Linked DNA regions of Ciceribacter thiooxidans. Each later gene encodes a partner of the first gene's protein in a complex. Links are inferred from orthologs where the notes say so. Each region holds a gene or a part of one and is shown in the gene's direction. Other genes may lie near its edges. The genes, in order: H4I97_RS22430 and uvrB.

What was found.
Region 2: the proteins of H4I97_RS22430 (region 1) and uvrB are in contact, whole or in part, in a crystal structure (PDB 7EGT), measured with the Thermus thermophilus proteins. The link is inferred for Ciceribacter thiooxidans from one-to-one orthologs. Residues at the interface, in WP_096412145.1 of Thermus thermophilus: His654, Arg656, Phe657, Gln666, Asp668, Glu669, Lys680, Arg681, Leu682, Ser683, Lys685, Tyr686, Ala687; in WP_096411307.1 of Thermus thermophilus: Glu23, Leu25, Arg26, Asp27, Gly28, Glu29, Arg30, Phe31, Arg55, Glu326, Asp327, Phe328, Glu379, Ser382, Gln383, His398, Gly400, Arg401.

The regions. Positions count from the first base shown.
Region 1 is NZ_CP059897.1:948,250-951,526, reverse strand. The notes cover bases 208-3,173. They hold H4I97_RS22430 (ATP-dependent helicase), read left to right. Parts: upstream 208-640; coding sequence 641-2,707; downstream 2,708-3,173. Other genes in these bases: H4I97_RS22425 (hypothetical protein), read right to left, coding at 2,772-3,173; H4I97_RS22435 (hypothetical protein), read right to left, coding at 208-258. In the rest of the region: more of H4I97_RS22435, read right to left, coding at 1-207; more of H4I97_RS22425, read right to left, coding at 3,174-3,277. UniProt on the Escherichia coli protein: A helicase with DNA-dependent ATPase activity. Unwinds DNA duplexes with 3'-5' polarity. Translocates on single-stranded DNA with 3'-5' polarity. Initiates unwinding more efficiently from a nicked substrate than double-stranded DNA.
Region 2 is NZ_CP059896.1:1,496,442-1,500,494, reverse strand. What follows is about bases 262-4,003. They hold uvrB (excinuclease ABC subunit UvrB), read left to right. Parts: upstream 262-620; coding sequence 621-3,803; downstream 3,804-4,003. Other genes in these bases: H4I97_RS07080 (putative bifunctional diguanylate cyclase/phosphodiesterase), read left to right, coding at 262-489. Also shown: more of H4I97_RS07080, read left to right, coding at 1-261. UniProt on the Escherichia coli protein: The UvrABC repair system catalyzes the recognition and processing of DNA lesions. A damage recognition complex composed of 2 UvrA and 2 UvrB subunits scans DNA for abnormalities.

The DNA.
Region 1 (3,277 bases):
CGCCAGCGGCAGCGGATAGCCAGCCAGCGCCGAGAACTTCCGCGCCAATTCGCAGGCAATCATTGGATCGACGCACATCTCGTCCAGGAACGAGTACTGGAGGCCCTCGTAGACTTCCGAAAAGAAGCAGAATGCCGATGGATCGAAAAGATCGACGCTGGCGGGATCAGAAATCTTCGACGCCAGTTGCTCAGCCGACAGCGCCGTCCCGTAAGGGGCGTTGACAGTGGCCAGAACCTTTACCGCAACAACCGACATGTTTCCGGACCGCATACCTCTCTCGATTATCTATATAACGCCACAAAGCCCGGGAAACAAGAAATCCACTGCGTCGTGCCTTTAGCCGCTCCCTGGGACCGTCCGATCACCGCACCGACGCTGGTCGATGCCGCGTAATCTTCATTCACACCGACGCCCTTCCCATCCGATCCTCATCGGGTTATGTTCCTAATTCGTTCTGCGAGCGCGGGGAACTTGCCTCAGCGCACGTGAACGATGACGAGGAAATGCGGCGGCAAGGTCAACTCACGGAAAACACGGACGCACCGGCAAGACACCGGCGCGCCTGCGGTGTTGCTCTCTCCGCCATGCCGGTGACGTGCCTATGCATGTCCTGGCGCATGAGGGGACAGAATTTCTGATGAGCCTTGCCTACCTGGAGAAGCTGAACGACCGGCAGCGTGCCGCGGTCGAGCATGGTGTCGGCGCGCCCGGCGGCCAATTGCCCGGACCGCTCCTGATCATCGCCGGGGCCGGGTCTGGCAAGACCAATACCCTCGCCCACCGCGTCGCCCACCTGATCGTCAACGGCGCCGATCCCCGTCGCATCCTCCTGATGACTTTTTCCCGCCGCGCCGCATCGGAAATGGCCCGCCGCGTCGAGCGCATCTGCCGTCAGGTGCTGGGCGACAAGGCCGCCGTCATGACCGACGCACTCGCCTGGGCCGGCACCTTCCACGGCATCGGCGCCCGTCTCCTCCGCATCCATGCCGACCAGATCGGCCTTGCGGAGGATTTCACCATCCATGATCGCGAGGACAGCGCCGATCTCATCAATCTCGTGCGCCACGAGCTCGGCCTCTCGAAGACCGAGAGTCGATTCCCGACCAAGGGCACCTGCCTTTCGATCTATTCCCGCGTGGTGAATTCGGAAACCTCGATCGGCGAGGTGCTGAAGGCGCACTACCCCTGGGTCGCCGGCTGGGAAGAGGAGCTGAAACAGCTCTTCGCCGCCTATGTCGAGGCCAAGCAGGTGCAGAACGTGCTCGATTACGACGACCTCCTGCTCTACTGGGCGCAGATGGTGAGTGAGCCGGAGCTTGCCGACGAGATCGCCGGCCGCTTCGACCATGTACTGGTTGACGAATATCAGGACACCAACCGGCTGCAGGCGGCGATCCTGCTGGCGCTGAAACCCGGCGGGCACGGGCTGACGGTCGTCGGCGACGACGCCCAGTCGATCTATTCGTTCCGCGCCGCGACGGTGCGCAACATCCTCGATTTTCCCAACGCTTTCTCGCCGCCGGCCGATGTCGTCACGCTCGACCGCAACTACCGCTCGACACAACCGATCCTCGCCGCGGCGAATGCGGTGATCGGCGAGGCGCGCGAGCGCTTCACCAAGAACCTCTGGAGCGACCGTGAAGCCGAGGAGCGCCCGGCGCTGGTGACGGTCCGCGACGAGGCCGACCAGGCCCGCTACATCGTCGAGCAGGTTCTCGAAAACCGAGAGCGCGGCATCGGATTGAAGCAGCAGGCGGTGCTCTTCCGTTCGTCGAACCACAGCAGTTCGCTCGAAGTCGAGCTCACCCGCTCGAACATCCCCTTCGTCAAGTTCGGCGGCCTCAAATTCCTCGATAGCGCTCATGTGAAGGACATGCTGGCGGTGCTGCGCTTTGCCCAGAACCCGCGCGACCGTGTCGCAGGCTTCCGTCTGCTGCAGCTGCTGCCGGGGGTCGGGCCGCAGACCGCGGGCCGCATCCTCGATGCGATCGCCGCCGACCCCGAGCCGCTCATGACGCTTGCCGAAATTCCCGCGCCGCCGAAAACGGGCGCGGACTGGCCGACCCTGCTCGACCTGCTGCTCGGGCTTCGCAAGACGGGCCCGGGCTGGCCCAACGAGATCAGCGCGGCGCGCATCTGGTATGAACCGCACCTCGACCGCATCCACGAGGATGCCGAGACACGCAAGGCCGACCTGCTTCAACTCGAGCAGATCGCGGTCGGCTATCCGAGCCGCGAGCGCTTCCTGACCGAGCTCACGCTCGATCCGCCGGACGCCACCAGCGACCAGGCTGGCGTTCCGCTGCTTGACGAGGACTACCTGATCCTCTCGACCATCCATTCGGCCAAGGGGCAGGAATGGCGCTCCGTCTTCATGCTGAACGTCGTCGACGGCTGCATTCCCTCCGATCTCGGGGTCGGCACAACCGCGGAGATCGAGGAGGAGCGTCGGCTCCTCTATGTCGGCATGACGCGCGCCCGCGACAGCCTGACCCTTGTCACGCCGCAGCGCTTCTTTACCTACGGCCAGAATGCGCAGGGCGACCGCCATGTCTACGCGGCGCGCACCCGCTTTGTCCCGGCCGCCATGCTCGGCCTCTTCGAGACGAAGAGTTGGCCGAAAGTGCCGAGCGCGACCACCGAACGCAGCACGCGGCAGGTCCGCGTCGACGTCGGCGCCCGCATGCGGGCAATGTGGAAATAGGAGCAGCGGAGCGGTGAGGTTAAGACCGACAAAGAGCCTATGCGCCGCGATCTCCGGTACCACGTCAGGACGGCAGAGCGGCAGACAGTTGCTGGTATGTCACGGCCAACCGCCTGACCACAGTTGCCGCCTCCGCATCGCGTGCGGTCGAAAGTGAATATTGCAGCGACCCAACCAATACCGCTTGCTCGGAGAGAACCTGAGCGGCATCCCTGCAGCCGATCCGGGCGAGGCAGGTTGCAGCGTCGGCGAGCCGCCGGGCGCCCACGCGAACAGCAAAATGGATCAAGTGTCCGCGCAAGCTCTCATCGCACCCGGTCTCGATCATCGACGCCAAGGCTGTGGCGGCGTCCCCGTTTCCGAGAGTTCCTTCTGGCAAATTCTCCTGCTGCTGCATCGAAAGCCACGCCGCCGCGGCGGGAAGCGTCGCCCTGATGACGTCCTCCTCGTGCACCACCTGCAGACGGCGAAAGTTGGCCCGCATCGTGAAAGGGAGCCCGTAATCGATGCTCTCGGCCCGCCATGCCTCCAGGAAGTCACCAATCGGCAGAGTGGCATAGGGATACCCTT
Region 2 (4,053 bases), on another replicon or contig:
TACTGCGTCGCCGACATGCTCGGCCGTGTCGCCGGTCCGCGCGAGATCAACCCCGCCTTGCTCGAGGTCGAGATCACCGAAGAGGCGACGCTCGATACCGAAGGCGCCGGCGAACAGCTGAAGCGGCTGGAGAATGCCGGCTACAAGCTTGCCGTCGACGATTTCGGCATGGGTCATTCCTCCCTCGCCTACCTCATCGACCTCAAGGTCGACCGGCTGAAGATCGACCGCAGCTTCGTCAAGGGCGTCGCCGGCTCGCGCACCAACCAGAGCCTCATCGCCGCCCTCGTCGGTCTCGGCCACGCGCTGGCGCTCGACATCGTCGTCGAGGGGGTCGAAACGGCCGAGGATGCCGAGGTGCTGGCGCTGCTCGGCTGCCGCGTCGCCCAGGGCTACCACTTCGCCCGTCCGATGCCGCTCGCCGCCCTCTTCGGCTGGCTCGGCGCGGATCGTCCCGCCCCGCAGAAGGACGGCCGCGCGGTCGCCTGACCCGTTCGTCGGCGAGTGGCGATCCCCGTCCTGACAGTTCCTGTCAGCAGCCTGCGTCGCGTTTCCCTTTTGTACTCATTTTTTCGCCGCCGCCCCTTTCCATCCGCCGGCCGTTTCTCCATATTCGGCGCATGGCCAAGACACCGAAGAATCCCGCCGCCCGCCCGGGCGAAGCGGCCCTGAATGCGAAGACCGGATTTGAAGAAGCGCCGCAGGCCGCATTCGAGGGCGCGCCGCTCGCCGGTTCCGTCGCCGACTGGGTGAAGCAGCTCGAGGCGGAGGCGGAAGCCTCCTCCGTCGAGAGCCAGCGCGACATCGCCTCCAAGGCCGGCAAGCACCGCAAGAAGGTCGAGAACGAGGCGCGCAAGCACGCCGAGGCAGTGGAGGTGGCGGCCAAAGCGAAGCGCAGCGGCCAGGCGACCGCCTCCAAAACCTCCCGCGGCGTGTCGATCGGCGCCTCCTCCGACCCGAAGACCCGTGCCGCCGCCGGCCTCAACCCGGTGGCCGGCCTCGACGTGTCGCTCGAGGAGGCCAGGAACCTCGCCCCCGGTGCCGTCACCGCCACCGTCGACGCCCTGTCGAAGCTCATCGAGAGCGGTAATCCGCTGTTCAAGAACGGCGAGATCTGGGTGCCGCACCGCCCCGCCCGGCCGGAAAAGTCGGAGGGCGGCATCGCCATCCGCATGCAGTCCGACTACCAGCCCGCCGGCGACCAGCCGACCGCCATCAAGGATCTCGTCGAGGGGCTGAATACCGGCGACCGCACCCAGGTCCTGCTCGGCGTCACCGGCTCGGGCAAGACCTTCACCATGGCCAAGGTGATCGAGGCGACCCAGCGCCCGGCGGTCATCCTCGCGCCCAACAAGACGCTCGCCGCCCAGCTCTATTCGGAGTTCAAGAACTTCTTCCCCGACAACGCGGTCGAGTACTTCGTCTCCTACTACGACTACTACCAGCCGGAGGCCTACGTCCCGCGCTCCGATACCTATATCGAGAAGGAATCGTCGATCAACGAGCAGATCGACCGGATGCGCCACGCCGCCACCCGCGCCATCCTCGAGCGCGACGACTGCATCATCGTCGCCTCCGTCTCCTGCATCTACGGTATCGGCTCGGTCGAGACCTATACGGCGATGACCTTCCAGATGTCGGTCGGCGACCGGCTCGACCAGCGCCAGCTTTTGGCCGACCTCGTCGCCCAGCAGTACAAGCGCCGCGACATGGATTTCCAGCGCGGCTCCTTCCGGGTCCGCGGCGACACCATCGAGATATTCCCCGCCCACCTGGAGGATGCCGCCTGGCGCATCACCATGTGGGGCGACGAGATCGAGGCGATCACCGAGTTCGACCCGCTGACCGGCCAGAAGACCGGCGACATGCAGACGGTGAAGATCTACGCCAACTCGCACTACGTCACGCCCCGGCCGACGCTGAACGCCGCCATCAAGGCGATCAAGGACGAGCTGAAGGGCCGCCTCGCCGAGCTCGAAGCCGCCGGCCGCCTGCTCGAAGCCCAGCGGCTGGAACAGCGCACCCGCTACGACGTCGAGATGCTGGAGGCCACCGGCTCCTGCGCCGGCATCGAGAACTATTCGCGCTATCTCACCGGCCGCAAGCCCGGCGAGCCGCCGCCGACGCTCTTCGAATACATCCCCGACGACGCGCTGATCTTCATCGACGAGTCCCACGTCACCATCCCGCAGATCGGCGGCATGTATCGCGGCGACTTCCGCCGCAAGGCGACGCTCGCCGAATACGGCTTCCGCCTGCCGTCCTGCATGGACAACCGCCCGCTCCGCTTCGAGGAATGGGACGCCATGCGCCCGCAGACGGTCGCCGTCTCCGCCACCCCCGGCGGCTGGGAGCTCGACCAGTCCGGCGGCGTCTTCGCCGAACAGGTGATCCGCCCGACCGGCCTCATCGACCCGCCGGTCGAGGTCCGCGCGGCCAAGACCCAGGTCGACGACGTGCTCGGAGAGATCCGCGAGGTGGCGCTCAAGGGTTACCGCACGCTGGTCACCGTGCTCACCAAGCGCATGGCCGAGGACCTCACCGAATACCTGCACGAGCAGGGCGTGCGCGTCCGCTACATGCATTCCGACATCGACACGCTGGAGCGCATCGAGATCATCCGCGATCTCCGCCTCGGCGCCTTCGACGTGCTGGTCGGCATCAACCTCCTGCGCGAGGGCCTCGACATCCCCGAATGCGGCTTCGTCGCCATCCTCGACGCCGACAAGGAAGGCTTCCTCCGTTCGGAAACCTCGCTGATCCAGACCATCGGCCGCGCCGCGCGAAACGTCGACGGCAAGGTCATCCTCTATGCCGACCAGATCACCGGCTCCATGAGCCGCGCGATGGACGAGACCGCGCGCCGCCGCGAAAAGCAGATAGCCTACAACATCGAGCACGGCATCACGCCGGAATCGGTCAAGGCCCGCATTTCCGACATCCTCGATTCCGTCTACGAGCGCGATCACGTCCGCGCCGACATTTCCGGCGTCGGCGGCAAGGGTTTCGCCGATGGCGGCCATCTCGTCGGCGCCAACCTCCAGGCCCACCTCAACGCGCTCGAAAAGCAGATGCGCGACGCCGCCGCCGACCTCGACTTCGAAACCGCCGCCCGCCTCCGCGACGAAATCAAGCGCCTCAAGGCCGTCGAACTCGCCGCCATGGACGATCCCATGGCACGGCAAGAGGCGGCGAGCGCCGAGGGCGCGAGGGGGAATGGAAAAACACCGGCAAAGACACAGGAAGGCGGCAAGGGCGGCGGCCCGCGCACCCACCTCCCCCTTGAGGGGGGAGGTCGCGCGGAACGCGCGGGTGGGGGTGACGACGTCACGGATCACCCCACCCCGGACCTGCGGTCCGACCCTCCCCCTCAAGGGGAGGGTGAACCCCGCGTCTCGCTCTCCTCGCGCTCGAAATCCGGCCGCCCGGAGGGCAAGGGCAGCTACTTCGCCAAACCGCACCTCGACGAGATGGGCGCCGACGGCGCCGTCCCGGCCGGCCGCTCGCTCTTCCGCAAGAACACCCTCGACGAAATGACCGTCGGCCGCACCGAAAAACCGGTGACCGGCAAAGTCCCCGAGAAGCCGGCCGTCCCCCCTTCTCCCCAGCGGGGAGAAGGTGCCCGAAGGGCGGATGAGGGGGACTCCCTCCCCTCTGAGGCGAACTTGGTGAGGGGGTCAAATGCCTCCGACGACCCTCGCCCCATCATCCGCGCCCGCCCCGGCGCCGGCTCCTACGAGGACCCGGCCGACCAGAAAAAGAAGGGCCGCACCAAGGGCAAGACGGGGAAACCGGGACGGTGACCTCCTTCTCCCCCTTGGCGGGGAGAATGGAATTTCAACATCTTAGCCGAAGGCTAAGTGTTAGAAATTCCAAGTGAGGGGGTCGGTATCGGCGCACAGCACATCCCCCTCACCTGCGATTTCTGGCGCTTACGCCTTCGGCCTAAGCTGCCGAAATCGCTTCCTCTCCCTCAGGGGGAGAGGAACAGCCGCCGTGACGCCACGAGTCCCTTCTCCCCATCCCGATGGGGAGAAGGTGCCGGCAGGCGGA